One region of the Psychromonas sp. MME2 genome, then DNA from elsewhere that is predicted to be linked to it. Evidence: predicted binding sites of a transcription regulator. Region 1 holds the regulator's gene; each other region holds the start of a gene.
What was found. The regulator sigma-54, encoded in region 1, starts transcription at its own class of promoters, with help from an activator protein. The targets are predictions, from matches to a motif close to GTTGGCACGNNNNTNGNNT.
Positions count from the first base shown of each region.

Region 2: AB1A03_RS04320 (PEP-CTERM sorting domain-containing protein) is a predicted target of sigma-54. The motif match lies at 4,389-4,407, and genes of this name have one in related genera.
Region 3: AB1A03_RS06820 (flagellar assembly protein T N-terminal domain-containing protein) is a predicted target of sigma-54. The motif match lies at 3,961-3,979, and genes of this name have one in related genera.
Region 4: flgJ (flagellar assembly peptidoglycan hydrolase FlgJ) is a predicted target of sigma-54. The motif match lies at 2,256-2,274, and genes of this name have one in related genera.

Region 1 covers NZ_JBEWXI010000012.1:198,708-206,738, reverse strand. Annotated here, with positions in the region: gene kdsC (3-deoxy-manno-octulosonate-8-phosphatase KdsC) at 196-744, shown strand; gene lptC (LPS export ABC transporter periplasmic protein LptC) at 745-1,308, shown strand; gene lptA (lipopolysaccharide transport periplasmic protein LptA) at 1,295-1,840, shown strand; gene lptB (LPS export ABC transporter ATP-binding protein) at 1,846-2,571, shown strand; gene AB1A03_RS11220 (RNA polymerase factor sigma-54) at 2,610-4,058, shown strand; gene ptsN (PTS IIA-like nitrogen regulatory protein PtsN) at 4,160-4,606, shown strand; partial or broken gene rapZ (RNase adapter RapZ) at 4,645-5,492, shown strand; gene AB1A03_RS11205 (HPr family phosphocarrier protein) at 5,493-5,768, shown strand; gene mgtE (magnesium transporter) at 5,781-7,142, shown strand; gene glgC (glucose-1-phosphate adenylyltransferase) at 7,511-8,031, shown strand, end outside.
Region 2 covers NZ_JBEWXI010000002.1:866,871-874,901, reverse strand. Annotated here, with positions in the region: partial or broken gene AB1A03_RS17320 (DUF5610 domain-containing protein) at 1-294, opposite strand, end outside; gene AB1A03_RS04345 (flagellar brake protein) at 855-1,274, shown strand; gene AB1A03_RS04340 (PilZ domain-containing protein) at 1,237-1,608, shown strand; gene AB1A03_RS04335 (DUF3461 family protein) at 1,958-2,341, opposite strand; gene greB (transcription elongation factor GreB) at 2,479-2,970, opposite strand; gene AB1A03_RS04325 (hypothetical protein) at 3,208-3,462, opposite strand; gene AB1A03_RS04320 (PEP-CTERM sorting domain-containing protein) at 3,842-4,345, opposite strand; gene AB1A03_RS04315 (PEP-CTERM sorting domain-containing protein) at 4,623-5,240, opposite strand; gene AB1A03_RS04310 (RimK family ATP-grasp domain-containing protein) at 5,574-7,025, opposite strand; gene AB1A03_RS04305 (peptidase C39 family protein) at 7,100-8,031, shown strand, end outside.
Region 3 covers NZ_JBEWXI010000006.1:185,262-193,292, forward strand. Annotated here, with positions in the region: gene AB1A03_RS06805 (type IV pilus modification PilV family protein) at 1-348, shown strand, start outside; gene AB1A03_RS06810 (PilW family protein) at 354-929, shown strand; gene AB1A03_RS06815 (DUF7305 domain-containing protein) at 944-2,518, shown strand; gene AB1A03_RS06820 (flagellar assembly protein T N-terminal domain-containing protein) at 2,772-3,920, opposite strand; gene AB1A03_RS06825 (FlgO family outer membrane protein) at 4,075-4,803, shown strand; gene AB1A03_RS06830 (LPP20 family lipoprotein) at 4,924-5,418, shown strand; gene AB1A03_RS06835 (flagella synthesis protein FlgN) at 5,476-5,895, opposite strand; gene flgM (flagellar biosynthesis anti-sigma factor FlgM) at 5,920-6,234, opposite strand; gene flgA (flagellar basal body P-ring formation chaperone FlgA) at 6,311-6,766, opposite strand; gene AB1A03_RS06850 (chemotaxis protein) at 7,123-8,031, shown strand, end outside.
Region 4 covers NZ_JBEWXI010000006.1:196,644-204,674, reverse strand. Annotated here, with positions in the region: partial or broken gene AB1A03_RS06915 (FlgK family flagellar hook-associated protein) at 1-422, opposite strand, end outside; gene flgK (flagellar hook-associated protein FlgK) at 425-1,225, opposite strand; gene flgJ (flagellar assembly peptidoglycan hydrolase FlgJ) at 1,218-2,222, opposite strand; partial or broken gene AB1A03_RS06900 (Na+/H+ antiporter family protein) at 2,378-3,697, shown strand; gene AB1A03_RS06895 (flagellar basal body P-ring protein FlgI) at 3,767-4,867, opposite strand; gene flgH (flagellar basal body L-ring protein FlgH) at 4,893-5,564, opposite strand; gene flgG (flagellar basal-body rod protein FlgG) at 5,576-6,364, opposite strand; gene AB1A03_RS06880 (flagellar basal body rod protein FlgF) at 6,421-7,167, opposite strand; gene flgE (flagellar hook protein FlgE) at 7,324-8,031, opposite strand, start outside.

The DNA of each region.
Region 1 (8,031 bases):
TCATAGCACTGGTATGACCTATTTATGTAATAATGGTATATTGTTGAAAAACAAATAACAATTACACGTTAACACTTTATTTTTCTGACAATAACCGTAACAATGTAGCATCACCACATAACGAATTAAAATTAATGAGATTACTATATTCATTTTATATAGTATCCAGTTATCGATCTAAATATCGGGAAAATCATGGTCACAACACCCTATGGAAAAATTAGCCAATTAAACTATCGCAAAGCAGAAAAAATAAAAATGCTTATCTGCGATGTCGATGGTGTGTTTTCAGATGGCCGAATTTATTTAGGTAACCAAGGTGAAGAGTTAAAAGCATTCCATACCAAAGACGGCTTCGGTATAAAAGCGATATTAAAAGCTGGTATAGATGTAGCGGTGATAACTGGACGACAATCTAAAATTGTCTCTGACAGAATGCAAGCACTTGGCGTACCTTATATATTTCAAGGGCAAGAAGACAAGATAAGTGCCTATCAATCACTATTAATAAAACAAAAATTAACAGCACAAGAAGTTGCCTATATTGGTGATGATGTTGTCGATTTACCCGTCATGCAAGCATGTGGGCTAGGTATTGCAGTAAACGATGCCCATCCTTTAGTGCTGCAACATGCTGATTTAATTACTTATACAAAAGGTGGTTTTGGAGCTGTACGAGAGGTATGTGACCTATTACTACAATGCAATAATCAGTTGCATACAACACAAGGCAAAAGTGAATAAATGAATAAGCGGCAAAGCATTCCATTTATCATATTATTAGTGGCATTTTTAACGTGGCTATACTTGAAACCACAAAAAGAGCTACCGGAAACATCAAAACACCAACCTAGCTATATAGCCTATAATGTCACTAATACTCATTTTGATATTGCGGGACGAAGCGATTATAAATTATATGCAGATAAAGTAATTAATTTTAATGCAACCAATAAAACCCTTTTTGAAAATCCAAGGGTTATTATATACGCTAGAAAAACAGACGACAATGTCCCCTCCATTTGGCAACTAAGCAGTAAAAAAGGGGTGCTTTACAATCAAGACACACTAACGTTAAATGATGATGTATGGCTAAAAAATCTGAGCTTGGATCAATTAGTGCAAACGATGCACACACAAGAGCTAACGATACTATTAGATAAAAAAGAAGTGACCAGCGATCTTTTTGTTAATTGGACTGGGCCGCAAATGAAGCAACAAGGCGTCGGACTATGGGGGTCATTAGAGTCTGAAGAATTTGTTGTCAAAGATAAAATTGAAACGGTATATCTCAATGAAAAAAATTAAATTTAGCATAGCAATCAGCACGTTAATCATCACATTTTCCTGCTTTTCCATTGAGTCTGATTATGAACAGCCGATCCATGTTAGCTCCGTCAGTCAACATGCAAAAATGAAGGAAAATACGGTTGTATTTATTGACAATGTGATATTAACTCAGGGAACGATCAAAATTACCGCAGACAAACTAACGGTCATTCGTGGTGAAAAAGCAAACCAAGAAATAATGATAGCAGAAGGCAATTTAGCGACATTTTATCAAACACAAGATGATGGCAAACCCTTTGATGCCCAAGCCAACACCATTCGCTATGATCTAGCAGAAAGCACCATCACGCTACAGGACAATGCTCAAGTAAAACAACTAGATAGTGAAGTTAATGGTGAAAAAATCGTGTACTCCATCAATAATGAAGAGTTAACGGTGAGCACGGGTCAAGCTGCAACTGATCGTGTTAACACGGTATTTTTACCCGCACAATTTGAAAATAAAAACACATCGACCTCGGACGACAAAACCATAGAAAAAGAAGAATAGATAGAATGGCAGAATTAATTGCACAAGGTTTAGTGAAAAGCTACAAAGGTCGCACGGTAGTTAATGGTGTTAGCTTAACCGTGAAAACAGGTGAAATTGTCGGTTTACTTGGCCCTAACGGCGCGGGTAAAACAACCTCTTTTTACATGGTGGTGGGTTTAGTAAAACAAGATGAAGGTAAAATAACCATTGATGATGAAGATATTTCTCATCATCCCATGCATATTCGAGCACAAAAAGGGATCGGTTACCTCCCTCAGGAGGCCTCTATATTTCGTCGTTTAACGGTAAGCGAAAATATCATGGGCATTTTACAAATTCGTAAAGAGTTAACGGCAGCACAGCGCGAAGATAAGCTAGAGACCCTATTACAAGAGTTTCATATCACCCACATTCGCCACAGCAAAGGGATGAGCTTATCCGGTGGTGAGCGTCGCAGGGTAGAGATAGCCCGAGCGCTTGCTACAGAGCCAAAATTCATATTACTAGATGAACCCTTTGCCGGTGTGGATCCCATTTCAGTTATCGACATAAAAAATATTATTCAGCAGTTGCGTGACCGCGGTTTGGGCGTATTAATTACCGACCATAACGTTCGAGAAACCTTAGATGTCTGCCAACACTCGTACATTGTTAGTCATGGTGAAATTATTGCAGTTGGCACACAGCAAGAAATATTAGAGAATGACCATGTAAAACAGGTCTACTTGGGTGAAGAGTTTAGACTTTAATTAATCACCTTATTTGCGTAAGAGGAAGAGATACTTTGATAAAACAGGGTTTACAATTGAAAATGGGTCAGCAGCTTGCTATGACCCCTCAATTACAACAAGCTATTAAATTATTACAACTCTCTACACTTGATTTACAGCAAGAAATTCAAAATGTGCTGGATGAAAATCCGCTACTTCAACAAGACGATGAAAGTGGTATTGCAGAGGTAAGTAGCGAACAAAAAGATAGTAGCGACATGGACACATCGGAGGCGTTAACTCAACAGGAGTTCTCCGATGATTTGCCTATTGAAAATAGCTGGGAAGAGTCATTCACTGCACCACCAACAACGTCAGTCTCCTCTGGCACAGTCAATTATGAAGGTGAAGATACTGTCTATCAAGGCGAATCTTCAGATACATTACAAGACCACTTAATCTGGCAGATGCAGTTGACGCCATTTACAGATACAGACCAGCTCATTGCTACCGCAATTATCGATTCCATTGATGAATCCGGCTATTTAACCACTAGCTGCAGAGATATCTTAGAAAGTTTAAATGATGAACTAACGGATCTAGAGTTAGATGAAGTGGAAGCGGTACTAAAACGTATCCAACATTTTGATCCGCTTGGTGTGGCAGCTCGGTCCACACAAGAGTGTTTGCAAATACAACTAAAACATCTGTCAGAACAAACACAATGGCGCAGCGAAGCATTAATGATTCTTGATTTGCATATGGATTTACTGGCTAATCGAGATTACCGAACATTAGCAAGAAAAACTAAACTAAAAGAGAGTGAATTAGGTGAAGTAATGCGCCTTATTCAGAGTCTAGAGCCTCGTCCTGGCAATCAACTCGAAGAGAGTAAAGCACAATATATCGTACCCGATGTTTACGTTAAAAAAATTGCAGGGCAGTGGCGTGTTTCTTTAAACCCTGATTGCAATCCACACTTATCGATTAATCAGCAATATGCCGATTTATGTAAATCTAATATCAGTAAAACAGATTCACAATTTATTAAAGGTCACTTACAAGAAGCTAAATGGTTCATTAAAAGCTTAGAGAGTCGAAATGAGACACTGCTAAAGGTTTCCAATTGTATCGTCCAACAACAGCAAGCTTTTTTCGAGTATGGTGATGAAGCAATGAAACCGATGGTGTTAAATGATGTAGCACTAGAGGTTGAAATGCATGAATCAACGATTTCTCGGGTGACTACGCAGAAGTTTATGCACACCCCTAGAGGGATTTATGAGCTCAAATTTTTCTTTTCTAGCCATGTCGCCACTGAAAGTGGTGGAGAGTGTTCATCGACAGCCATTCGCGCATTAATCAAGAAGCTAGTAACAGCAGAATCACCAAATAAACCTTTAAGTGATAATAAAATAACTCAGTTACTCGAAGAGCAAGGTATTAAAGTCGCACGTAGAACCATTGCAAAATATAGAGAATCATTAGGTATACCGCCATCAAATCAGCGTAAACAGTTGCTATAGACTTGATTAAGATTAAAAAATGACTATTTGTTAATAGTCATTCAAGAAGAACCTGCTAGAATTGCGCGCTAATTTTATGGATCGTAAACAGAATATATAATATGAAAATATCGACTTTATTAACTCAAGACTCCGTTTTCAGCAAGGTAAACTGTACAAGTAAAAAAGGCGCACTAGAAAAAATTAGCCATATCGCGGCTGAAAAACTAGGCATTGACGCACAAACGTTATTTAACGATTTAATTGCGCGTGAAAAAATAGGGTCAACGGGGGTCGGAAGCGGCATTGCAATCCCACATGTAAAAATTGATACATCGTTGCCCGCTACAGCCGTTTTTTTACAATGTGATACAGCCATTGATTACGATGCTTACGATGGTAATAATGTCGACCTTTTATTTGCTATTTTTGTTCCTGAAGATAAATGCCAAGAGTACCTAGTTGCACTCTCTGAAATTAGCAAAAAATTATTAGATAAACCATTTCTGCGTCAATTGAGAACGGCAGATTCAGACGAAGCCTTGTTTAAATTACTACAATCAGAGTAGTTAACATAGGACAGAGTCAATAACTAGTTGGGATTAGCATGAAATTAATAATTATTAGTGGACGCTCAGGCTCAGGAAAAACGATCGCGTTACATGTACTTGAAGATTTAGGTTATAACTGCATCGATGGTGTCCCATACCAACTCCTTGAACAATTACTTGATAGCGTTGATCCCAGCAATAATAAAGTTGCGATCAGCTTAGATATTCGCAACTTGCCTCACGACATAGCCGCTATAGAAACGTTGCTTGCTGCATTACAGAATAAAATTGAAGTAGAAATAATTTATCTCGATGCCATGACCAGCGCTTTAATCCGCCGTTATAGTGAAACAAGGCGCCTGCATCCATTATCTAAACGCAAATTATCCTTATCGCAAGCGCTAGACCTAGAACAAGAGCTACTACTTCCCATAAAGAATATAGCCTCATTAACGATTGATACCACAACGTTATCGATTCACAATCTCAACGAACATCTAAAACTTCACTTACAAGGTTCAACTAAAAGTAACTTATTGATTATTTTCCAATCTTTTGGCTTTAAATATAAGGTCCCGGAAGATGCTGATTATATGTTTGATGTACGCTTTTTACCCAACCCTCATTGGATACCAGAACTGCAAGAACACACTGGCCTTGAAAAGCCAGTTAAAGATTACCTGCGTAGCCAGCCTATGGTCGAGCAGACCATCAATCAAATAGAAAATCTATTCCACTCTTGGTTACCCTACCTTGAAACGAATAACCGAAATTACGTCACGATTGCGATTGGTTGTACTGGAGGGAAACACCGTTCGTCTATGTCACTGAGCAAATAGCGGCACGTTTTAAACCTCACTACCAAGTGCAAATTGAACATAAATGTTTAAAAGGCAATAAATAAATGGCTATCATTAATCAAACAATTACAATACAGAATAAACTTGGCCTGCATACACGAGCAACCATAAAATTGGTTGAATTAGTAAACTCTTTTGATGCCACCATCACCATTAAGCATCAAGGAAAACAGGCCGATGCTGATAGTGTGTTGGGATTGTTGGTGTTAGAAACCTGTTATGGTCAAGAGATAGAGATTATTGCCCAAGGTAATCAAGCAGAGCAAGCAATGAGTGCAGTTACAAAGTTAATAGAAGATAAATTTTTCGAAGAAGAATAAAGGAGTTAGGCAATGCTGGAAAATACAGATGTACAAAATGCTCAGCAACGCCTTCAAGAAGTTAATCAAGCAGTAGAAAGTGGCATGTTTGTCCGTGCACGCAGCATCCTTGATAAAATGGCTGCCTGTGACATCGCTTTACTACTGGAGTCCTCCCCTCCTTCCCACCGTAAAGTGCTTTGGAATTTAACCGACCATGACCAACATGGTGAAATTTTAGAAGAATTAAATGAAGATGCTAAAGATGGCATTATCAATTTAATGGGTGCCGCTAATCTTGTAGCCGCCACAGAAGGGATGGATACCGATGATCTCGCCTACATACTAAGGGGCATTCCAGATAGCCTCTATCAAGCCGTCTTACAGAAGATGGACAAGCAAGATAGACACCGTGTAGAACAAGCATTGGCTTACCCTGAGGATACCGCTGGTTCGTTAATGAACACCGACACGATCACGCTAAGAGCGGATGTCTCTATTGATGTTGTTTTACGTTATTTACGCCTCAAAGGGGAATTACCAGAAGCAACCGACACCTTATATGTGGTCAATGAAGACGACCAATTAATTGGTGATGTACCACTATCGACTCTACTTACCGTTGATCCAAGTCTGTCTGTTGAACAGGTAATGAATGATCAAACCGAAGCGTTATCGGTAGAACTCGATGAAGGTGAAATAGCTAAATTATTCGAACGTCATGACTGGATATCCGCGCCTGTTATCGATGCCAACAAACACCTTCTTGGTCGAATCACTATCGATGATGTTGTTGATATTATTCGTGAAAATGCCGAACACTCGATGATGGGTATGGCTGGTATGGACGATGATGAAGATACATTTGCCGCGATAATTCCCAGTGCTAAACGACGTACTGTTTGGTTATCGGTTAATCTAATGGCCGCCTTTGTTGCCGCTTCCGTATCTAATATGTTTGAAGCGACCTTAGAACAAATGGCCACTCTTGCCGTCTTAATGACGATTGTCCCTAGCATGGGGGGGATCGCGGGTAATCAAACATTAGCATTGGTTATCCGTGGTATTGCCGTTGGCCATATAAGTGACAATAACACGCGCTGGCTAATTGGCAAAGAAGCCGCTATCGGATTGCTTAATGGTATTGTTTGGGCAATTTTAGTCGCTTCTGCCGTCGCTATTTGGAAAGATGATATACGTGTTGCCTTTATCATTGCTGGCGCAATGTTCATTAATCTCTCTGTAGCCGGTATCGCTGGCGTGACGATCCCTCTATTAATGCATAAATATAAAATTGATCCGGCATTAGCAGGCGGAATGGCATTAACAACCGTTACCGATGTCATCGGGTTATTCTCCTTCCTCGGCATGGCAACATTAGTACTACGACATTAACCCCCCAGTAATGCTCATGGTTCTTCACGAGCATTACTATGATCACTTTTCCCATCTAATCTATAACCTTTATAGTGCAAGGATTTATACACTTGCCTCAAAGTGGTGCTTAATAGATTCTATTTTTATTTTATCCCTTATTTTTCAATACATTAACAACTGGCATAAAGCTTGAAGTTGAAAACTATTAATAATAAATAATTAAATAACACGTATATAAAAATCAAACGTTCCCTTTGCGACACAGAAAATGAAAAACTCAGTTAATTTAAGCAGTAAAACAGATCAGCTATCTATTCTAATCGGCACAACATCAGTTTCCGATTAATATATTATTTAATGACGCTAATAACCAAGGAGAGTGTGCAATGCAAAATGTCTTAACAGTAGTTTTAGCGGGTGGAATGGGCTCAAGATTATCACCACTAACGGATAATAGAGCCAAGCCTGCAGTCCCTTTTGGTGGAAAATATCGCATTATTGACTTTACATTAACAAACTGCCTCCACTCTGGATTAAGGCGTATACTGGTTTTAACACAATATAAATCCCATTCACTGCAAAAACATCTTCGTGATGGCTGGTCTGTTTTTAATCCTGAACTTGGAGAATATGTCACCTCTATTCCACCGCAAATGCGTAAAGGTGAACAATGGTATGGCGGAACGGCAGATGCCATTTATCAAAATATATGGCTACTTTCACGTAGTAATGCTAAATACGTCGTTGTACTGTCAGGGGATCATATCTACCGCATGGACTATGCTCCAATGCTTGCACAGCATCGCTTAAACAACGCCGATTTAACCATTGCCTGTATGGATGTACCGGTAGAAGAAGCAAGTTCCTATGGCATCATGGAAATTAATAGTGACAAACGTATCATTGA
Region 2 (8,031 bases), on a different contig from region 1:
TCTAATCCCTTTTGAATAATCTCGTAAGTTTTGTCAATATTATCGGCAATTTCTCCTTCTAATACTTTTAACCCCCCTAGGACATCCCGGGCTTCAGAAAAACCTTGATCTATCCCCCCCAATAAGCTCAACAAAAGAACGTTTCGCTTCCTGCTCATCCATTTCAGGATGCTGCCCTTGGTAAGCCGAGAAAAACTGCGTACTAAACGAAAGGATACGCTCCGCGGTCGCTTCGGGACTAAAATCAATGTCAGATTTTTGATAGGTATCTTCAACCGTATTCTCGACCCCCATATTTTTCAATACGTCGTTAATACCCTGCAAAGCCGCTTTTAAAACTAAGGTATTGGGTCTATTGGCGATAGTCTCATTAAATTGCAAAGATGATTGCAAAATAGCGGCATTGAGCTGTTTTTTATTAATCGCAATTGCAGATGGATCTATTTTTTGCGCTTTATCAGACTTAGCATTCTCTGATACATGTTTATCGAGGGAAGCGTGATCTTTATTACCATTTTCTTTCGCCAGGGTACTTACCGCTTGGCCGAAAGAAGCATTAGAATTGATTGAAGAAACCATAACACGCCCTCTTTATAACGATTGAATAATAAGTAATGCCCAACAAAATAGAGCACTTCGATGATAAATTAATACAATACCTATTTTGTTTATATATCGACCAAATTAAGCAAAACTTTAATCTGCATCTTTATATTTTATACCATACAAAAAAATAACGGCATTAATCTTCGTTTGCCAAACAACCTATTCTCTGTTACTAATCCTAATAACAACTATTAATGGCAATTTTTACAACTACAATATCGTTATTGAGCGAATAAATGGAGCAACCATTGGACAAGGATAGTCAGCTAGATAGTCAGCTAGTTTCCACACTTTCTCCTAAAAAAGGAGTTGAAACGACCATTAACAGTAGCGATGGCATTGATATGATAAGCCATGGTAGCGAATTTACAATCAATATCATGACACCTGTTGGCATGAAATTGATGAGTAAAACTAAATTTATAGGTTATCACTCTAACAACCTCATACTACTTGAAGTTCCCAATATTTCTGAAGACAAAAAAAATGCTTTTTTTCAAGAAGGATTTTTGATGAATGTCCGTGCAATTTCTCAAAAAGGCGAAGGGGGAATCATTCAATTTCGCAGCCAAATAATGCATATACTCAGTGGTGTTATTCCAATGATAATTATCTCTAACTTCAGGGGTAATGAAACTTCGTCAATTAAGAAAAGAGCCGAGATATGAGGTGAGTTTAACGGGGTATGCAACAGTTAACGGGAAAAAAGTGGAAACCGAAATACGCGATCTATCTAAGGGTGGCTGTCGTTTTATTATTTCAGCCTTAGCCAAAAACATCGAGATTGGTGAAGAAGTCACGATTGATATTTTTACTGATCCGAAGAAAAAACAAAATCAGCTATCGCTCAGTGGTCGTCTATGTAATTTACAGAGCTCGCTTCACTACTCCAAATACGGTTTAAGATTCGACCTAGCAGGCCAAGATCACGTGAAAATATTACTTAGTAATATGAAGTTTAATGGCACTAAATTCGTATTGAAAAGTGAAATTGCACCGTAAATTACAGCCCTGATAAGCAATCAACTATAAAGTCAGGGCTATAACTATAGCCATCTGCGTTGTTATAAAATCTCTATGTAGAATAACTACACTTAAATTTGATGCCTCACATCTCGGCACCCTTTTTCTGTTGATTTTGCATCTTGAAGTAGCATGGGTATAATACCAATTCCAATAAATAGCTGATCTATTTTACTGGTTAAAACAACTTACTGCTGCGTTGTAATTTTCGCAAAGGGAATAACCATTTACGTCAAATTACGCCTTGAATTAAGCTGTTTTTCCTACGCAAAATTTAGATCACATACTTACCGGAGTTGGTATAAGTGATACTTTCATTGTATCAATATTATAACTTATCGAGTTTTGATTCTATCTCAGCTATTTTGCTTGCGACAACCGCCTGTAAATGTTTTAAATCGTTTAATATTTGTTGTTTCAACTCTTTTTCACTTTTTACCTGTACCGTTAATGTATCAAGCTCTTGAGTAATGTAACGTAGTGAACTATTTATTTCATATACATTACGAAAACCACGCCCCCCATGATCTGCGCTTATTTTTTTGTGCTGCCTAGGAAATTTAAATTTAACGCTACGAGAGAAAAATTGATGTGCTCCTTTATCTTTTTTAAAATAGATCTTTAAAATATCGTTATCACCTTCCTGACGAATACTATAACGCTCAATTTCATCAACATTTGTTATGCCAATACTTTGTAAATTTTGATACATAATAGATCCTTATCATGGATTCCAGTCAAGCCAGTTCAGCTTAGCAATAACATAAGCTTAGCCTATGTTATTAGGAAATAAGTTATGCCGATAAAAATAGTAAGCGGACAGTTCAAATAATTTACAATTAAAAACGTTTAAAAATCATATTCAATTTTATTAACATACCAGCAAGCACGACCGGCGGGTGTTATAACTATCGCCTCATCATCAACTTCACATTTTAATAGTGCACGAGCCATCGGGCTATCAACTGAAATATAATCTTTACGCTGCTGCAACTCCCCACGCTGATAAATTTCATCTGGCCCTACAATCTTAAAGCGCTTCTGTTCACCATTTTCATTCTCGATTTCAACCCATGCACCAAAAAACACTTTACCTTGTTGCGCTAACTGTGGCGTAATCACTTGCAATTGTTCAAGGCGCTTAGTTAAAAAACGAATACGCGAATCTATCTGCCTTAAAATTCGTTTATTTTCCTTATAATCTGCATTTTCAGATCTATCTCCTAAGCTAGCAGCCCAGGTGACCTTCTGTGTAATTTCAGGACGGTATTCTTTCCATAAATAATCCAATTCACTCTGTAACTTTTTAAACCCTTCAGGGGTGATCAAATTAGTTCTCAAAATCGCTTTCCATCTCATTAACAATGTTATTTTAAGTCAGTCAATGATAACGGGTATGTGCTGGTGTAGTAAATTATTAAGAATATAAATGTGCACTTCCACGAGGAATAAAATGGCAGCGAATATATCTGGATAATAGAGGAGAGGATATGTGTCACTTGATTGGTATTACATTAAATAAGCATGTTACTACTAGCTACTGGTAGTCACCTCCCTTACCCTACACTTTTAAAAGTGTTAAATAGTAATATCAATATGCCCATCAGGCTTAACATCTTGTGACTCTTGCTGATTATCGCTGGCCGGTTGTATTTTTTTTACTTTAATCGAGTGAAGAGAATGGGTGCTTTCTTCAGCCATTTCGGGAGAAAAATTATTTTTACGGTTAGATGCTTGATACTCTTTCACTTTATGAATAACAAGTTTCGCATCATTAGAAGGCTTAAACACATAAGCACGGTTTATAAAATCGACGATTAAATGCTGACTCATATTACCTCCTTATATTATTAATACGCTTAGTTAGTGTATCGGCACGTGTAAGATATTCTTAACTATTTAATAAATATTATTATACCAATCCGCATAATATTATGATCATAGTTTGTTGAGGAAAAATGAGGAATAGCAAGGCGCATGATTGAGTATGTGATCTAAATTTTGCGCAGGAAAAATGTCTTAATTTGAGGCGTAAGTTGACGTAAATGGTTACTCCCTTTACGAAACTTACAACAAAAAAGTAAGTTATTTTAACCAGCAAAATAGCTCGTCTACTTATGCGGATTAGTATTACTTCAGTAACGCAGAAAAGCAAAAAATGATGAACTTAAAAAACTCAAGTTCATCATTTCAAATTATAAAAATGAAATTTTTATTTGGCAGAACGTTTGCGACGGCTAAAGCCCAAACCAGCCAAACCTAACCCCAAAATAGCCAATGTAGCAGGCTCTGGAACAGTCACATTCTTCACAGTAAGTTGACTATTAAAACCATTATCAAGAACATTTTGCACGCCAAAGGTAAGTGCGCCAGTGAAAGCAGAGTCAAACTGATAAGTCATCCAACCTGAATTTCCATAATCACCCACACTACTCACCGAAGCCAATGTTGTTTTTACCCCATCTAAACCAAAATAACCATAATCATCATAAGGAAGATAATCATTTGCTTTAAAATACCACTCAAATGATAACGCATCGGTAACGTCAACAGACATCCAAGAGGTTGCATTCAACAACGCATTATTACTAGATATTGACGTGACCCCTGAAGTAGTCGCTGTCGTCAAATCAATAAGCGTGGCCTGTGCTGTGTTCGCCATTAGCGCTGTAGAAATTACAACAGCAGTAGAAAGCATTTTAATATTTTTTAACATAGTATTTCCCTATTACTATTAACCACAAAAGGTATTTTTAATAAAGCACAATTTATGCCAACCACAAATAACCAACCAAAAACAAACACTTACAAAACAACCAATTTATATATAACTCACAACTGTAAAAAAAACTGACAGGAAAATTCGAATATTGTGACCATAACTTGTTGAAGAAAAATGAAGTAAAGCAAGGCGTATGATCGAGTAATAGCTGTCCATTGCAATTAAATGTAATGCAGCTATTACTTATCAATTAGATTAACTTTTAATTTGATTAACGAGACTTTTTCTTTCTTGAAAAAGCAACGCCAGCTAAGCCAAGACCAAGCACTAACAATGTAGAAGGCTCTGGAACAGGGACGCTTTCATTGACAACAATATTATCATATCCAACGCGGTTACGGTAACCTAGCGCATCAAATACGACATAACTTAGCGCTTGAAAAGCCTGTGATAGGTTTAACGTAGTAAATGAGAATTGGTTATAATCAGCAACGGTAAACAATGAGTTTGCGATAAGATTCCCACCGGCATCAAAACCATTCACAGATAACTCTGACGCAATATTTCCACCATTTAAGTAACCACTGGTAAAATCAAAGCTATTCAAATCAAAAAGTACCCCATCTGTTTGTTCCATTTTAACAGAGGATAAACTCCCACCATTAACCCAGTCCATTAAATGAACGCTACCATTATCAACGCTTTCGCTATCAAGATTCCTTGCCGTTCCAAGAGATCCCTGACCTGTAACATCGGTAAAGGTAAAACCATTAGAAACGATAGCTGTTTGCCAATAGTTATAATCTGAATTGCTATTAAAATCGATTACCCCCGCATTTGCACTCCCTGCTGCGAAAAGCATTGTCACTAATATTACTGTTTTTTTCATTTCCGTTCCTTGGATTAAGTTTGACATACACCAAGCGCATAGCAAAAATCACACCAACAAAATAAGTAATTGTTTTGAAATGAATTTTTATAAAAACAAAAATAACAATGTAAAAATTACTGACACTTAGCCTAATTAGGTGATGAGTACAAATTAGGCATAGAGGAGCACAATCGAAAATATCGATACATTGATGACTGGCTCATCCCTACCAACAAGCACCTTTCTATTAAAGATTAATTTGTACGGTAGGTCTGATTTACACTTTAACAAAAGAGTTGCGCTAACCATAACAATTAAGATGGATAATCAATAGCGCAACCTCTTGATGTACTACAAGCCGCGAAGCTGGATCCTTCTTAAAAATTCAGTCATAACACGATCGTAAACTAAATCACCTAAAAATAGATCCTCGACACCATGGTCGATACTCGGATTATCATTGACTTCGATGACGTAAGCTTTAGCGTCGATCTCTTTTAAATCGACACCATACAAACCAGCACCGATTAAATTAGAAGCTTTAACCGCTGCATCCACTATATTTTGTGGCACCATTTTTAAATCTACACAATCAAAATCCCCACTGCTAACGCGACCACTTTGATGATGTTGGTAAATCTGCCAATGACCACGACTCATAAAGTAACGGCAAGCAAAAATGGGTTGGCGGTTTAACACACCAATACGCCAATCATAGTCGGTAGGCATAAAGGCTTGCGCCAAAATAAGGGCACTATGCAAGAATATTTTTTCAGCTTGTTCGATTAAGGTCTGTCGATCCTTAACTTTCACAACCCCGAGTGAAAATGCACCATCGGGTACTTTAAGCACCACAGGTAATCCGATACTATCAATAACATTATCAACCCAGTTTTGATCAGAAGCTTTAAATATCAAGCTCTTTGGCACGGGTACATTATGCTTATTCAATAACTCAGTTAAAAACACCTTATTCGTACACTTCATAATAGATTCGGGATCATCCATGACCACTAACCCCAGTTTTTCCGCCGTTTTAGCAAAACGGTAGGTAAAATTACTGATATTAGTGGTGGAACGGATAAACAACCCATCAAACTCACCTAAACGACCGAGATCATGAGCACCTATTTGTACTAAGTCCATACCGATACGGTTAGCCGCTTTGGTAAATAGCTTTAAAGCACCTTTATCCGATGGCGGCATTTTTTCATTTTCATCCACCAACATCGCTATTTCATAACGATAACGTTTAGAGGGTTTAGGTAAACGCCAGACCTTTTGTGAAAACACCTCAAGGTATTTAGCAAATAAATCTTGTTCTGAATCGGTTAAATCCTGAAACGCAGCAGGTTCAATCAGATCCACTTGCCATTTATCAGAAATTTTTAACAAACGAACTTGTAAAATTGGCACTGAAAAACGTTCAAATATTTTACGAGCAAGGCGTTCCAGCAATGGATTGTCACAAAATCCAAAATAAAGCTTCATTGATATTTCATGAACTTCATCGGAAAGTTTATTTAATCCCGCTTGTGGCAAACTAAAGAAATGGTCGTGAGATAAATCATTAATCGTCATCACTCGTGGAATAACCCGATGACCACGGGCTTCAGCCATCAAAGAGCAGTAATAACCTGTGCTTAAATAATCATAACTGCGGCACAAATTGACCACTTGCATGGCATTTTTTTCGGAAAAAGCACCCATCTCTAAATAGTCATGAACGGTAACCATCTTGTCACTGGGTAAATAAGGTCGCCAATCATTAACATCATCGGTAACAATTAAAAACTGAGCCATAAATATCTATTGCCTCTTGTGGGGTTTAGCGTGTAAATTAACCTACTGTTATGATTGCCAACTAGAGCCTACTCATGCTACTTCGTCAAGCTATATCAAGCGATTTGCCTCAACTTAACCTGATCGAACACAACGCTTTTAGCGGTGATAAAATCAGCCCTCGACAAATGAAACGTTTTATCAACTCACCACTGGACTACTTATTAGTGGTCGAGGTGGATGGAATACTGGCAGGCTATGCCCTAGTCTTGTTTCATCGAGGAACGCGTCTAGCACGACTCTATTCACTTGCCGTTAGTACCGAATTCAGGGGGCGTAATTTCGCCTTTGAACTGATAAAAAAATGTGAACAAATCGTGGTCGAACGAGGCTTTATTATCTTACGCCTAGAAGTGCGAAACGACAATATAGCAGGCAAAAATCTTTATCTAAAAATGGGCTATAAAGTACTGAAAACACTCGTACATTACTATGATGACCTCGCCGATGGTGTGCGTATGCATAAACGCTTAGATCCCCCCGGACCGAGTAAAGTGATTAAGATGCCATTATACGTACAGACAACCCCCTTTACCTGTGGGGCTGCGTGCGTCATGATGGGCATCAGCGCAGTCAATCCAAGCTATCAACCGAGCCGCATTGATGAATTACGTATTTGGCGTGAAGCGACCACTATATTTATGACCAGCGGTCATGGGGGTTGCAGCGTACATGGCCTCGCACTCGCAGCGATAAAACGCGGTTTACACATTGAAATGTACAGTCGTTCAAATTCAATCCCCTTTATCGATAGTGTACGCGATGGCAATAAAAAAGAGGTGATCAGCATCGTGCACAACGATTTTTGCCAGCAACTTACCGAGCAGGGCGTGCAGATTAATAACTGCATCCCTACCCTTACACAGTTACGCGATTGGATAGATCAAGACTATGCGGTGCTACTGATGATCAGTACCTACCGTTTTGATGGCGAAAAAGGGCCACATTGGATTATATTAAACGGCTA
Region 3 (8,031 bases), on a different contig from region 1:
GCTTTATTAGGGTTAGCCCAGTTAGAGGTGTATATACTTAAATCCTCTCAGTCGAGTTTTAATTATACCGTTGCCTCAATCAGAGCCAATAGTTTTGTTGATGCTGTTTGGATGGATTTATGTAATGCACAAGATGTTACATCGGCGAGTACTTATACACAAATTCGTAGTAACTGGGTAAATGATTTAAGTGCAGCAGGTATGACGACAGATGAAAATAGTCCGCCAGCTAGCATCACGCAAGATATCTCTGTCACTGTCAAATGGAGTGATCCGCGTTTTATTGATGAGGATGAGAATAATACATTAACCTTAGAAACGACATTCCCTGATAGCGGTTGTGGGTGAGCAATATGTATATTAAACGGTTTCCTAAGAGTAAGTTAAAAACTAAGCAAGTAGGTTTTACATTGATAGAATTAATGGTTGCGATGACGATTAGTTTAAGCCTCGTTTTTGCCTGTACCACATTGTATGGGTCATTAAAAAACAGCATCAATATTGCACAAAACTTGAGTAATGCACAGGAGTCATTACGAGGTGCTTTTTATTTGTTGTCTCGCTCAGTGCACCAAGCCCAGGGGATCAATATTAATGGAGTTAATACAGCTAACCAAGAGTTAGTGGTTACCTACGGGGAGCCGCAAAGTGGCGGGATACTCTATGGCTGTTTAGGTAATAGCATGGTTTCTGGTAGCAGCGATACCTATTATTCAGATGGTGCGGGGCTCTACTGTGATGATGGTAGTGGGGCTCAGTTAATTACCTTAGATGTAGAAAGGTTACGTTTTGATAATATAACTGGTACCAATGAAGAGGGACTAATCGTTAAGTTAAAAGTAACAGGCATGCCTGATTCTTTGGGAAATGATGGGGTTACATTTAAATTAGCATTGCGACAAAAAATATTAACAAATTTACTCGAGTAAATTTAGGAGGCTTTATGCAAAAGCAACAGGGGTTTGTTCTCCTATCCGTGCTAATTATTACGACTATTATTACAATATTGGCATTTTCACAAATTAGTGAAAATCGTTTACAGGAACGTATTGCGGGTAATCAACAGAAAGAGATCAATGCGCGGCTTGCCTCAGAACAAGGCATTATTAAAGCCTATGAATATATTAAAGAGCAAAATGCGTTGTCTGTACCTAATGCAACCATAGAAAGTAATTTAAAAGCCAACTCATTCGTACCGGTCGGTGCTAATTACTCTTTGCCTGCACAGTACATTAATTTAAATGGTTCAACATTTACCTTGGTGAGTATGGGAAGCTATCAAGGTGCCACTGCGTATTTGAAAACAGAAATAGAGGCGATTGAAATAACAGGGAAAAGCCTTTTTACTGATGCGGTAGCTGGTTGTGATGGGGTTTATGTGGGACAAGGTGGAGGCACGGTAGATAGCTATAATTCTAGCCTTGGTCCATACGATCCCAATGCACATAATGATAAAGGTAATGTCTCCACTATTAATAGTGGCGCGGATATCGAACTATCCGGTAGTGGTAGCATTTATGGTAATTTAACATCAAACGGGAGTATTTCCACAGGGACGTCAAGTGGTAGCTCTATCTCAGGGGCTGCCACCGCGGCTAATAATATACAATTTAAAGGGATTACTTCTACCTCTAATATTCATGCTGGTGGCAACTTAGATTTTAAGGGGTTAATTGCCACGGGGCAAGAGATCACCGTTGGTGGCGATTTATACGGTGATAATGGTAAGGATATTAGCAGCTCCGTAATATATGGTGGAGAAAACCATAGTAATTTAAAAACGGCAATACATAGTGACCAGATTTTGCCACCTGAAATTGATTTTGGAGAATGTGATCCGCTTGATATTGTCACGGAAATGACAGCCATGAAGGGGCAAGTTCCATCGGGTTCAACCAATAGTTACAGCGCAACAATGATTGGCAGTAATTTGCAATTCAATGGCGCAGAGGTCTCTTCCGATGGTACGCCTATTGCGGGTGTCGCGCCTGTCACCCTTGATGTGTTTGGTGAACCCACCGAGGTGTACATCTTTGATGAGTTTACACCGATAGGGCAGGATATCACTATCACGGGGGATATAACCCTATTGATAACCGGGGATATATTGACTAAAAACAGTAACTTTGTCTTTGCTGACGACACGAGCTCATTGACGATATTGACCGATGGTTCGGTAAATCTTGATTCATTGACGGATCTTTTTGCTGATGAAACGGTTAACTCTGAGGGGGAGGCTCCACTCACCATATATTCATCATATGAAAGCAGTAATGATTCGGATATGGCTGTGACAGTGGGAAGTAATGCTGATATGTACGCCAGAATTTATGCTCCGAATGGTAATTTAGATTTAGGCGGCGGTGGTGATATTATGGGGGCCGTGCGAGGCAAAGAGGTTAATGTTTCTGCTGGTACAGGTATTCATTATGATGAAATGCTATCGGATATGATTGATATCCCCGATGAGGAGCCGACGGCAGCGTCATTTACTTCTGTGCACTATTTTTATCCGTAGCCAGACCCTTTTTCATGTAAAAAAGCCCCTGAACAATTGTTGTTTTAGGGGCTATTTATTTTAATTTATAGCATTATACCAATCGGAATAAATAGCTGATCTATTTTACGGGTTAAAATAACTTACTTTTTTGTTGTAAGTTTCGCAAAGGGAGCAACCATTTTCGTCAACTTACGCCTCAAATTAAGCCATTTTTCCTGCGCAAAATTTAGATCACATACTTAACCCAATTGCTATTACAATGGGATATCTATTATTTAATTTTTGCTAAATCATTAATTTGTATATTACCTAACGGGTAATTATCAATGGTGCGAAGGATCGCACTACTATCATGAACTTCAATAACTTGCATCGGATCTTGGTATTGAGTTTCTGCATTGCGCTCGATGCCAAATTGATCTTTATAATTACTGCTATAGAAAAGAGTGAGTGTCTCGCCTTCTTTGAGACCATTGCGTTTACCTAGGTTAATTTGCACGCTGTTATTTTTTACTGAAATCACTCTGGCGATCGGGAGCATGCATTGCAATTGTTTATTGATATCTTCATTAACATTAGCGAGCAGGTTAATAATTGCTTGCCCATACTCCCTTTGCCAAAACAGTTTACTCTGTAAATCAGCACTTTCATGCATACCATATTCCCATTTAGCTTCGGTGCGATATTGCTTGCTCATGACAAGGGTCCCCTGTAGAGCATCATAGAGATAAACGGTCATATAAAAATTTCGTAGTGGGTCAACAAGCCAATAGTTAATCGAATTTTTGCTGTCAAAATCAACGGATAGATCATTGATCTCGGCGTAAAAAATATATTGGCTATCGGTTTGTGTTGCCATCGTTGATAGAGTATTAGAGATATTTTGCAGGCTATAATGTTGCCCTAATCGGACCGGAATATCGATTAATTCTCTAACATCTAACTGTTGAGGTGATAATTTTAAGCGGTTAAATAACGTTTGCGTTATTTGCTTATTAATGGTGTGTATCTGGCCGTCAACGGCATGATTGGGATTGTTTAATTTAAAACGTGTAATGGCGATCGATTTTGGATACTGGGCTCCTTGGCAACTATTATGTGAGAGTTCAATATCGACACTGATAGTGACCATTAATTTATCTTCTTTTACATTTTCATCGATGATGGTTAGTGAATTAATTTCGCCTTTACTGTTAAATACCAATTTATTTTCAACTAACACCCCATTGTTGACTTGCTGCAGAATGGATATTGGCCCCCCAGAATAAATTAATGCATTTTTTAGCGCCTCTTTGATCGCCACATCTCGGGCGCTATCGATATCCTGCTTAATAATAAAAGCTTCTCCGGATGACGTAAATAGCTTTGCATTGACACTGCAGCAGCATAAAGCCAAAGTGAAAAGTATATATTTTAACATAGAGAACCTTTAACTTAAAAAATAAACCTGTCATTATATTAAGCAATTTTCGAACCAATATTTTAAATAAATTTGGATGATAAAGTTTACTAAAGCTTTTTGCCCTGTTGCCGATACCTTCTATGAAAGTTAAATCTGTCCAAGGTAGGTAAGAATGAATAATTTATTGGTACTGGCAGGGGCTGCCTTGTTATTACAGGGATGTGCGTCAACAGCTCCCGAGCAAACAAGCGCGGCACGTAATATAGAAACGACTGCCGTTGTAAATACTCGCAGCGTTAGCAAAGATGATCATCTCTATTATTATATTGCTCGTTCTTCAGCGAATAGTGATGCTGCTTTAGGGGAGGTTAATGCGAGTATAGTGAATAATAATAGCAACTCGGATATAACTTCCTTTGTTGGTGAGCGATCTTTTGTTCTTTCTGAAGTCGTCAGCGATATGGCAGAGCAACTTATTATTAATCTCCCTTCGACATCTCGTCATCAGGCAATCGCCTTGACATCTATTGTTGATCTACATAACCATCAAACCACCAACTGGCTAGGGCAAACTATCTCAGAGCAGTTTATCCATGAATTGCATATTCGTCATATTCCCATTGTTGACTTTAAAATAACTGGCAATATTCAGTTAACCCCTGAGGGTGAATTTGCGTTAACACGCGATTGGAAAAGGTTGAATAAAGACATAGATGTTAACAGAATTTTGACAGGTACAATGTCTCGTAATGAAGAAGGGGTGATGCTAAACATTCGCATTGTTAACGCTAACAATAATTTGGTTGAATCGACTAGTAGTGCTTTTCTCCCTAATAATATGTTTGTTGGTGGGAATTATGATTATCAAGAAAAAAATATATCTCACGTAATAGTACATTAAGTGATAAAAGTTTGAAATTAGTACAGATTGTAAAATGAAACTAGGATTATGCTTTTAAGTGGCTCGATTTTTGCTTTGTATGATTAACTCTGCAAGAAACACAAAGTAAGGAATATTATTATGTCACATGGGATTAATCGTTTCATCTCTTCGCTCTTAATGGTTGTCGCTATCTTGTTGTTAAGTGCCTGTGCGAAAACCAATGGTCAGCAACAGAATATGCTGTTTAGTAGTAATGATCAGCCATACATTATGACTTCTATCGGTTATGCTCCAATTGCCGCGCAGCAAGGTGAATCCTTTGATCTGCAAATGTTGAATGCAATTAAGGCTTCTAAATTAGAGGCTTATAAAGAGTTGGCGGAACAAATCTATGGTGTGTTATTGAGTTCGGAAAATGCAGTCAATGGCTCACGTTTGCTTAACGATTTGATTCAAGCGCAAGTGAACGGTTTGGTCAGAGGGGCGAAGGTGCTAAAAAGTTATCATGAAGGGGATCTCTATATTACAGAACTTGCATTGGATATGCGTAGCGTCTCATTATTAAAGGAGTCAGGTATTAGCTATAGTAAGCAAGAGCCTGCCGTTAATGTTGAACAGCAAGTGTTTTATTAGTTTGCGTGTTGTTGGCTAGGTCGTGTGGTATAGAGGTAAATAAATATTGCTCGTTGTTTATGCCTTAATATCTTGACCTAACAGAGATGCACTTGTCAGGGAGCCCTTGTTATTATAAGTGACGCTGTTTTTGCCCGTTTCTTGTTTTAAAATCTGCATTAAATGTTTATTGCTTTTCATGCTCAATGTGACTAGTTGGCCATTAATGTCGTTACTTTTTTTGCATGAGCGAAGCTGTTTATCGATTTCTTGTTTTAACTGTTGTAACTTTTCATTTTCCGCTAGGGCTTTTTGTAAGCCGTTTTTTATCAAGCTGTCATCGATTGAGGCGATCTGTTGCAAGGCATTTTGTTTGTCAGACAAAATTTCTTTTAATGAAGAAAAATTTTTTTCTTTGAGACAGGTAGTTTCCGCCTCGAGGATTGATTGTAAGGTATTAATTAGGGTCAGTTGTTGCTGTAATTGCTCTGCTAGCATTTAAATATCTTCCACTATCGATTATTAGCTAAATGCTTTACTAAAGTCACCTTCAAATTTACTTAATTTTTCAGCCAAGCGTTCGGTATTGATTTTGTAATCACCATTCAAAATTGCAGCTTTAAGAGATTCAATTCGTTGTTTATTCACTTGAGGCTCCGAAGATGATTGTTTTTCTAGTTTATTTAAATTCAACGCTTGTGAAGTTAACTGCACGGAATCTTTGCTACTCGCACTTGTTGTTTGGGATTGTTCACCTAAAGATTGTTGTTTTTGTGCCTTATTTTGCTCAACAATGATGTTTTTTTGTACGCCTGATCGATTTATATTTATACTCATGATCCTATCCTTAAAGTACTACATATTTAACTTATCGGCCGTATTTATAATTTCTTGAGTACTAAATTACAAAAAATTAGAAAGACACTTGAACTTCCTTTAGCCCTGATACTGTCCCAACAACTATTCGTTGTGTGCGTGAATTTTTAACTCTTACAGTGCCTCCAATATTAGCATCATTTAAAGCAATACCTGAAGTTTTTATTAGTAGCCCTTTGTTATTTGCTTTGATCACTACCTTGTCATCTTTGCAAACAAAACAGACGTCTCTTTCGGTGATTATTTTTTCGTTAGATAGATTACGTTTTAATCGCGTGCCGATAAGTACGCTTAATTCATCGAAACTACCATTTTTGGCTTGATATTTAGTCACATAGCTTAATTTTATATTATCGGCTGTTAATCTATTGCCCTTGATCAGTGACGTGCTTGTCATTACTCTCGGTATTAATATCTTAACCTGTGCTCTGACATAGGTTGTCCATGGCTTTGGATCTGTACAGGTGATTTTTACCGCTGTATTTTTTTTCAAGGTGTCACCGATAACCTCCCCAATCAATTCACTTGCACAGGGGATAAAGTTGTGACGATTATCAATTGGGGAAATGTTAATTTGCAATTTCTGTTTGGTGTTTGTATCGTATGAAGTATCATATTTGGATGAAATAATGGATTCTGCAAAATTTTCTATCTTTTTTCTGTAATTGCTCTCAGCGAAACTATACGAACAGTTTATAATAAGCAAGATGAGGAAAAAACGTATCAAAATATTCACCTTATTCGTTGATTATTTATTTATTGCTTAATTAAGAAACTTAGTTTAATGGATTTCCCTTCATTATAAAACTACTTGTTTTTGCTAAGCACTATAACAAAAAGGATTTAAACATGGCCGGCATTTTAGACTCTGTGAATCAGAGAACACAATTGGTGGGGCAAAATCGTCTTGAGTTGCTTTTATTTAAATTGGGTGGAATTCAACGTTATGGGATTAACGTATTCAAGGTAAAAGAAGTTTTACAGTGCCCACCTTTGACAATGCTTCCTAAATTACATCCTTCCATTCGTGGTGTCGCTCATATACGAGGACAAACTATTTCTGTTATTGATCTGAATTTGGCGACAGGTGGACGCGCTATCGATAACGTTGAAGAGCGCTTTATTATCATCACAGAGTATAATCGTTCAATTCAGGGGTTTTTAGTGGGCTCGGTCGAGCGCATTATAAATATTAACTGGGAAAATGTGTTGCCGCCTCCTAATGGTGTTGGCCGTTCAAATTATTTAACCGCAGTTACGGATATAGAAGGAACATTAATTGAGATTTTAGATGTTGAAAAAGTGTTAGATGAAATTGCGCCCGTTAATGCTGAAGTTAATGCGGATATTATTGCACAGGGTATATCTGAAAAAGCGATGAATAAACGCATTTTAGTCGCTGACGACTCGACCGTTGCGCGTAAACAGATTCAAAAAGCGATATCAACACTTGGTTTTGAATGTGATTTAGTTAAAGATGGTAAAGAGGCGCTGGATTTGCTCAAGGAAGTATCCAAAACACAACCTGTTACGGACCGTTACGCTTTAATGATTTCTGATGTAGAAATGCCAGAAATGGATGGCTACACATTAACCGCTGCGGTTAAAAAAGATCCTGATTTATGTGGATTACATATTATTCTGCATACTTCATTAAGTGGTGTTTTCAATCAATCAATGGTTGAGAAAGTTGGGGCCGATGATTTTATTGCTAAATTTAATCCCGATGAATTAGCTTTAGCAGTGCAACGTTTCTAC
Region 4 (8,031 bases), on a different contig from region 1:
ATATCAATACGCTCTGTCGAACTTAGGTCAACGGTTAATATTTGTGACTCGCCCGTTGATGCATTGGTGACTGTAAATTCAATCGTACCAGGAGGCGTTGTCGTATCATAGCTATTGACCACTAACCCATATTCATCGGCACTCAATTGGCTAAGATCATCAACACGTAAACTTAATTGCGCACTGCCCAACCCATCATTATGGGATAAGACACGTTTTTGCATCGTTTCGATGGAATTAATATCATTAAACAGATTATCACCAATCGCACCGTCGAGAGTCTGCCCTTGCTTTTGCTGCTCATTAATTGAGTGGGTTAAACCAATAATATTTTGTCCTAACTGATTAAAAGCACGTTCAACCACATCGCGACGCGTGGTAAACATTGCCGCTACCTTGCCGCCTAACCTTTCGCCATCCATTCTCACAAGGCTACCATTGATATTAATAGCAAGCTCTTTACAGAGGGATCTGGATTACCATTGATAGAAACGATATTAAGTGACTCAGCCCCCATCACCAATCCCTGCCCGCTGCCCATGTACACATTAATCATACCGTTATCAGCAGGCACCACTGAAACATTTACGTATTCACTTAATGCGGTAATGGCTTGATCGCGTTGATCCATTAAGTCATTAGCATTATTACTGCCGCCACTCCCTAAGACAGCTGAGATTTGTTTATTAATATTCGCCAAATTATCCGCAATGGTGGTAATTGCTTTAGCTGTATTACTAATATCAGTATTAATACTATTATATTGGATATCAATATTTTCATAGAGACGGTTATATTGGTTTATCATATTAGTCGCTGATTCAAGAAATACTTGTCGAGACTCAAGCATGTTAGGGTGATCAGCAACATTATTAATCGACTCAAATGTCGCTAATACCGGTTTTGTAACCGATGTGCCTTCAGTGGAAAGTAACATATCCATCTGACTTGACTGGGCATAAACCTCTTTCGCATAGCCAAATTGTGATGTATTGATAACATTTTCGTTAAAGGCAAATTTATCATAGGCACGTTCAATACCGTTAACAATCGAACCGCGACCAAGGAAATACTCCCCATAACGATCCGCACCAGCCGTCGCGACTTCCACTGATTGCCGAGAATATCCAGGCGTGTTCACATTAGCAATATTATGACCAGTCGTCGCAAGACTCGCTTGTGATGAATAGATGCCCGATAAACCAATTTGAAATAAATCAGCCATTAAAATCGTCTCCTGCAATAATCTGTTGGAACTCTTCATTGCGCATGATTTGTTTTATTTTTTCAGCATATTGAGGATCAGTTGCGTACCCTGCTTGCTGCAACGATTCAATATAATGTTCACTATTAGCGCCTTCTTTTAGCGCCCCTTTATAACGTTTATTGTTGACGATAAAATCTTGGTAATCAGCAAAGCTAGCGGCAATATTTTCGTAGGCACGAAAGTCCGAACGACGCTTAATACCAATACCATCTTCAACTTCTAAGCTATCTTTACTGACTTTATCGCCCTGCCAGCTTTTATTTGCTTTAATATTAAAAAGGTTAAAACTACTTTGATTGGCATCTTTATTAATTATTTTTTTCCCCCAGCCCGTTTCCAATGCAGATTGTGCAATTAAAACAGCAGGAGAAACACCTAATGCCTGTGCCACTTTTTTGGCGTATGGCATTAGGGTATTAATAAAGGATGTTTTGCCGCTAAACTCAGGAGCGTTATTAGCCGAATCTGTTGAAATATTAGCTGATGTCGCTGGCGACTTAACAAATTGCGTAGCAAAACGAGATTGATCTGGTTTATTAAATTCCTTAATCAACGCCTCTTTTTCTAATGAATGCATTTTATCAAGTTGACTATTAGGCATGTTTAACTGCTCTATTGGCAGTGATTTTGGCGTAACAATGGAATTCGGATCAAGCTGTCTCACCAAGGCATCTGCAAGGCCGAGTGAACCGTGACGACTGATATCAAGGGCGAGTTGTTTATCTTGCATGTCTGTATAGAATTTAGTTTGTTTATTATTAAAAGGACTATCTGTTTCAAAGGCTTCATTAGCTTCACGCATTGATTTTATAAGCATAGTGGCAAACATCGATTCAAATTGATTAGCAACTTCACGAATCGACTCTTTACTATTACCTTGTGCTTTTTGACGCAACTGATCTAACCCTTGTAAATCAAAGTAATTACTCGCTTGCGTCACTGCTTGATTAGCCATTGTCAGCCCCGTTAATTTTCATTTAACTAAACAAAGCAAAAAAAGTGCCAAAAATACAAACCTGTCGTTATTAAAATATCTCTGTTTATTCACTTTTAGCACATGTAATAGTCGCGTAAACTTCACTTTTTTAAAATAACCTTGGACTCACTATGATTAACCCTGTTTTATTGTCTGTCTCAGTCATGCTTGCCCTCTCTTTAATGAGGGTAAATGTGGTCATCGCCCTCTCATTAAGTGCCATGATAGGGGGGTTAAGTGCGGGTATGTCATTGACAGACACCGTTGCTGTTTTTGAAGGTGGACTTGGCAGTGGCGCAACCATTGCCCTCAGCTATGCCATGCTCGGTGCATTTGCCGTGGCAATATCGAAATCAGGCATCACTGATTTACTTTCGCAAACGATTATTAAGCGTATTCACGGCAGCACCCTGATCATCTAACCTATGTCATTAAGTACATACTACTCAGTGTCATTTTATTGATCTCTATCTCTTCGCAAAATATCATTCCTGTACATATTGCCTTTATCCCAATTTTGATTCCGCCACTACTAGAAGTGTTTAATAAATTGCGTTTAGATCGTCGCTTAATTGCCTGTATACTGACTTTTGGGTTAGTGACTCCCTATATGGTTCTACCAGTCGGTTTTGGTGGCATTTTTTTGCATAATATTCTATTAAAAAACTTATATGATAATGGTCTACAGGTAACCGCAGACCAAGTTCCCCTATGCGATGATACTTCCCGCATTAGGCATGCTGACTGGATTATTGATTGCGGTATTTTTCAGTTACCGTAAACCTCGTGACTACACGCCAACGAATACCCCCATAAAAGCGGAAAAAAAACAGTTACAAAAAAGTCATCTGATCGTTGCCGCTGTCGCTATTATCACAACATTAGCGATTCAATTAATGTCTGGCTCAATGATCATCGGCTCTTTAGCTGGCTTTATGGTGTTTACCTTAGGTGGCGTTATTGCGTGGAAAGAGACGCAAGATGTATTTACTAAAGGAGTTCATATGATGGCAATGATAGGCTTTATTATGATCACTGCAGCAGGTTTTGCAGCGGTGATGAAAGCCTCTGGAGGAGTCGAAACATTAGTGCAAATGCTATCAACAAGCATCGGCGACAACAAACCATTAGCCGCGTTACTAATGCTTATTATTGGCTTATTAGTCACCATGGGAATTGGCTCGTCTTTTTCCACGATTCCAATTATTGCAACTATTTATGTTCCCTTAGCCATCGCCTTTGGTTTTTCGCCAATGGCCATTATTGCCCTTGTCGGCACAGCAGCTGCACTCGGAGATGCCCGTTCACCCGCCTCTGACTCAACGCTTGGGCCAACTTCAGGGTTAAATGCTGATAATAATCACGACCATATATGGGACAGTGTTGTACCAACTTTTATTCACTATAATTTACCACTCATTATATTTGGTTGGATTGCGGCAATGAGCTTATAAAAAGCAAAAAGGGAAAGCGACTAACTGCTTCCCCTTTTTAGCAAGTTAACAATGGTTCTTGCTAACTGATTAAATAATAATTAACTCGCCCTGTAATGCACCAGCTTGTTTTAATGCCTCTAAAATCGCCATTAAATCACCCGGTGCTAAACCAACTTCATTTACAGCTCGCACTAAATCATTAAGACTGACGCCTGAATCAAATTTAAACATACGGCTGTTTTCTTGCGTGATATTAATTGTACTATTATCTGTCGTTTCCGTTCTCCCTCCCGCAAAGGGATTTGGCTGCGACACCTCTTTATTTTCACTCACGGTAACACTCACTCCACCGTGCGTGATAGCCGCAGGTAATAATTTAACATCTTGGCCAATAACAATGGTGCCAGTCCGTGAATTAACAATGATCTTTGCCTTAGCACGAGCAGGCTCAACTTCTAAATTTTCTAATGTAGAAAGATAAGAAACTCGCTGAGATTGATCTCTCGGTGCAAGTACTCTAACTGAAGTCGCATCCAATAAGGTTGCCGTGTTCTGACCAACCAGATTATTAATAACATCGGCCATTCGTTTTGCCGTGGTAAAATCCGATTGATGTAAATTTAAGGTAATACTATCACCCTGTGAAAAAGAGGATTTTATCTCACGTTCAACAATAGCCCCATTAGAGATCCGCCCTACTGTTGGCGTGTTAATCACCACTTTTGAACCATCGGCACCTTCAGCACCAAGACCACCAACCACAAGACTCCCCTGGGCAAGCGCATACACATTACCATCAACCCCTTTTAAAAAGGTTTGTAACAATTCCCCACCACGTAAACTTTTTGCTTCCCCAATCGCTGAGACAGTAACGTCAATTTTCTGACCCGCTTTAGTAAAAGGCTTTAATTCCGCCGTGATTGCCACTGGGGCAACATTTTTGATTTTTAAGCTTTCACCCTCAGGAATATTAATACCAAAATTACGCAGCATTGTCGCAAAGGATTGCTCAGTAAATTTACTGCTTTTTTCACCAGTCCCCGGTAAACCAACCACTAAACCATAACCAACCAACTGATTACTACGAACGCCTTGCACACTGGTTAAATCTTTAATACGCGCTGCATAACTATTGCCGACTGATGCAATCAACAGGCTAGTAAATAATAATTTTGTTAATAGTTTCATATCTTACCCTTACTTGCTAAGTACATTAAATTGGCCAGTATGGGCCATTGAAAAATGCAGTTAACCAGCCCTGTTGTTGAGTATTAGCAAAATCGCCCGTACCACCATACTGAATACGTGCATTAGCAACTCGCATCGATGACACTGAATTATCTGAACGAACATCCTCAGAGCGAATAACCCCTTTGATACGAACAAACTCTTCTCCATTATTGAGCATCAACCATTTTTCGCCGCGGATCTCAAGGTTACCATTACTCAAAACTCGCGTCACATTGACGGTAATACTCCCCTTTAAGCTATTGCTTTGGTCGGCATCTGCATCACCTTCGAATTTACTTTTTCCTGAGAGACCAATACTTGCTCCAGAAACTTTTCCAAAATGAGGCAGGTCAGATTCTGCGACCGTTAAATCATACCCATTTTTCTTCTCTAGGCTGCTCCCTGCTTTTTTCTTTGCCGTGGTTGCCTCTTCTAAATAGACGGTGATAATGTCACCTATTCGATGTGCTTTAATATCTGAATAGAGATTATTAGCATAGCTATCTTGAAACAGAGATCCCGTTGCAGCGACGTTATAATCAGCTTCAATCGGCTCAACAGGAACAAACTCAGGATCATCTTTCGAGGCTTGATTCGGTAACGAAGTACAGCCAGCCAGTACCATTAAGTTTAAACATATTATCAATTTACGCATCATATCCTCCATTATAGCTGTTGACTGACGTAGGATAGCATTTCATCAACTGCTGAAATTACCTTAGAATTCATCTCATAAACACGTTGACTCTCAATCAAATTAACTAACTCTTCGGTCACATTAACATTAGAGGTTTCTAACATCCCTTGACGTAAAAAACCCATACCATCATTACCGGGCACTCCTTGAAGTGGCGCGCCACTGGCTCCGGTTTCCGTATATAAATTTTCACCAATCGGCTCAAGGCCAGAAGGGTTAATAAAATCATTAACATTCAACTGCCCCACCACTTGATTCTCTGCTTGCCCAGGAATACGTACCGAGACCTCACCCTGAGCACCAACACTAATAGAGAGTGCATTAGCCGGAATTTGTACCTGAGGTAAAAGTGGGTAGCCCGCACCAGGGGTAACAATAATGCCATCTTCGTTAAGCTGAAATTGACCATTACGTGTATAACTAGAGCTACCATCTGGCATCTCTATTTCGAAAAAACCGCTACCGTCTATCATAATGTCTAAAGAGTTATTGGTTGTGAGCACATTACCCTGTGAAAAATTCTTTTGTACTGCAACGACTTTAGAACCCGCCCCAATCATTAATCCAGAAGGTAGCTTACTGTTCTCAGAAGCGCTGGCGCCTGGCTGATTAATATTTTGATAGAGTAAGTCTTCAAATATGGCGCGACTCTTTTTAAAACCGACAGTGCTGGCATTCGCCAAATTATTAGAAATAGTAGCCACATTCGTCTGTTGGGAATCTAATCCAGTTTTACTTATCCATAAAGCGGGATGCATAATTTTTCTCCTTAAATACTTTAATAGTGATTGTTTACACTGCGCCGTAGGCTAAGTTAAACAACACGTAGTAGAGATTCAGACGCTTTGTCCATCTCTTCCGCTTTTTTCATCATTTTAATTTGCATCTCAAACTGCCGTTGCAAGTTAATTAAACTGGTTAATTCACTCGCGAGATTCACATTAGATGCTTCAAGTGAACCACTTATCAGCTGCACTTGATTACTTTCAATTGGTTCAGCACCGTCTATCCGTCTAAATAGACCATCTTTGCCACGTACAATATCTGCATTATTTGGATTCGCTAATTTAATCTGCGCGATTTCTTCCATCGCTTCAGCGGGTGCGCCAGATGGAAGAATTTCAACCATACCATCACTGCGGATACTAAATTTTTCTACAGGGAGCGGAATGAAAATGGGTCCGCCCTGTATATCAACAACTTGATTACCCTTAGAATCAATTAAATAACCCGTTGGATCAAGATTTAGACCTCCATCACGCGTCATCGCTTGCCCACCTTGCTGCGATTCAACCACAAGCCAGCCATCCCCTTGAATGGCAACATCAAGCTCACGTCCGGTCATTTGCAACGTCCCCTTGTCAAAATTTTGCCCTGGCTCTTCGGTAATTGAAAACACCCGCGTAGGCAAGCCTTGACCATAAGCTTGCATACTGCGAGCCTGTTCAAAACTCGCTTTAAAAGCGGTTTTATTGGCATTTGCTAAATTATTACCATGGATTGCCAAAGCATTCATACTCTCTTTGGCACCTGACATTGAGATATAAAGAAAGTTATCCATTTTAATTCCTTAAACAAGCACGGGCAGTGCGATTTTTTAATAGAGATTTACAACTAATTAAAGCAACATATATGCCAATATATAAGAAGCAGGTAAGCAAACAAAAAAAACGCACCTAAAAAGGTGCGCTTCTGGGGGTAAGTTGCAGTAAATAAATTATCTGATCTGCAGGATTGTCTGTTGTAAGGTATTATTTATTTCTAATGCACGCGAATTGGCTTGGAAATTACGCTGTGCAGTGATCAAATCAACCAGCTCTGTCGTTAAATTGACGTTTGATTGCTCTAAAGCTGCCGAATTAATCGCACCAAAGGAGCCAGAAGCGGCCTCTCCAGCAATTGGATCACCTGAATTTTGTGAAGCGATCCAATTCGATCCCGTTTGTGTCAAACCTTGTTCATTACGAAAACGGACAATAGCGACACGTGAGAGAGGTTGAGAAGTACCGTTACTGTAGGTCGCTTTTACTAAACCATCACTACCGATTTCAACACCCGTTAAACGTCCCACGGTTAAACCATCCTGCTCTAACGCCGTTACCTCAAATGACGACGCAAACTGTGTTGGTTCTCTAAAATTTAAATTAAGCGCTTGACTACCATCGGCACCAGGAGGCAATACCCCAGCTCCATTCACGCCAAGTGGCTCAAAATCTAAATCTGCAGGATCTGATCCGCTATAGGCACCAGTGTCATCAAAGGTCAATACAATACCAGTATGGGTAACCCCTGCCGCATCGGTATAAGTAGCCGTTTGCGGCGTACCATCAGGCAAGCCATCACCATCGGCATCGATATCATAGACGCCTGATGTTTCAGCAGGAGGAACTGCGGATTTATCCCAGGCATCGACCGGAATACCATC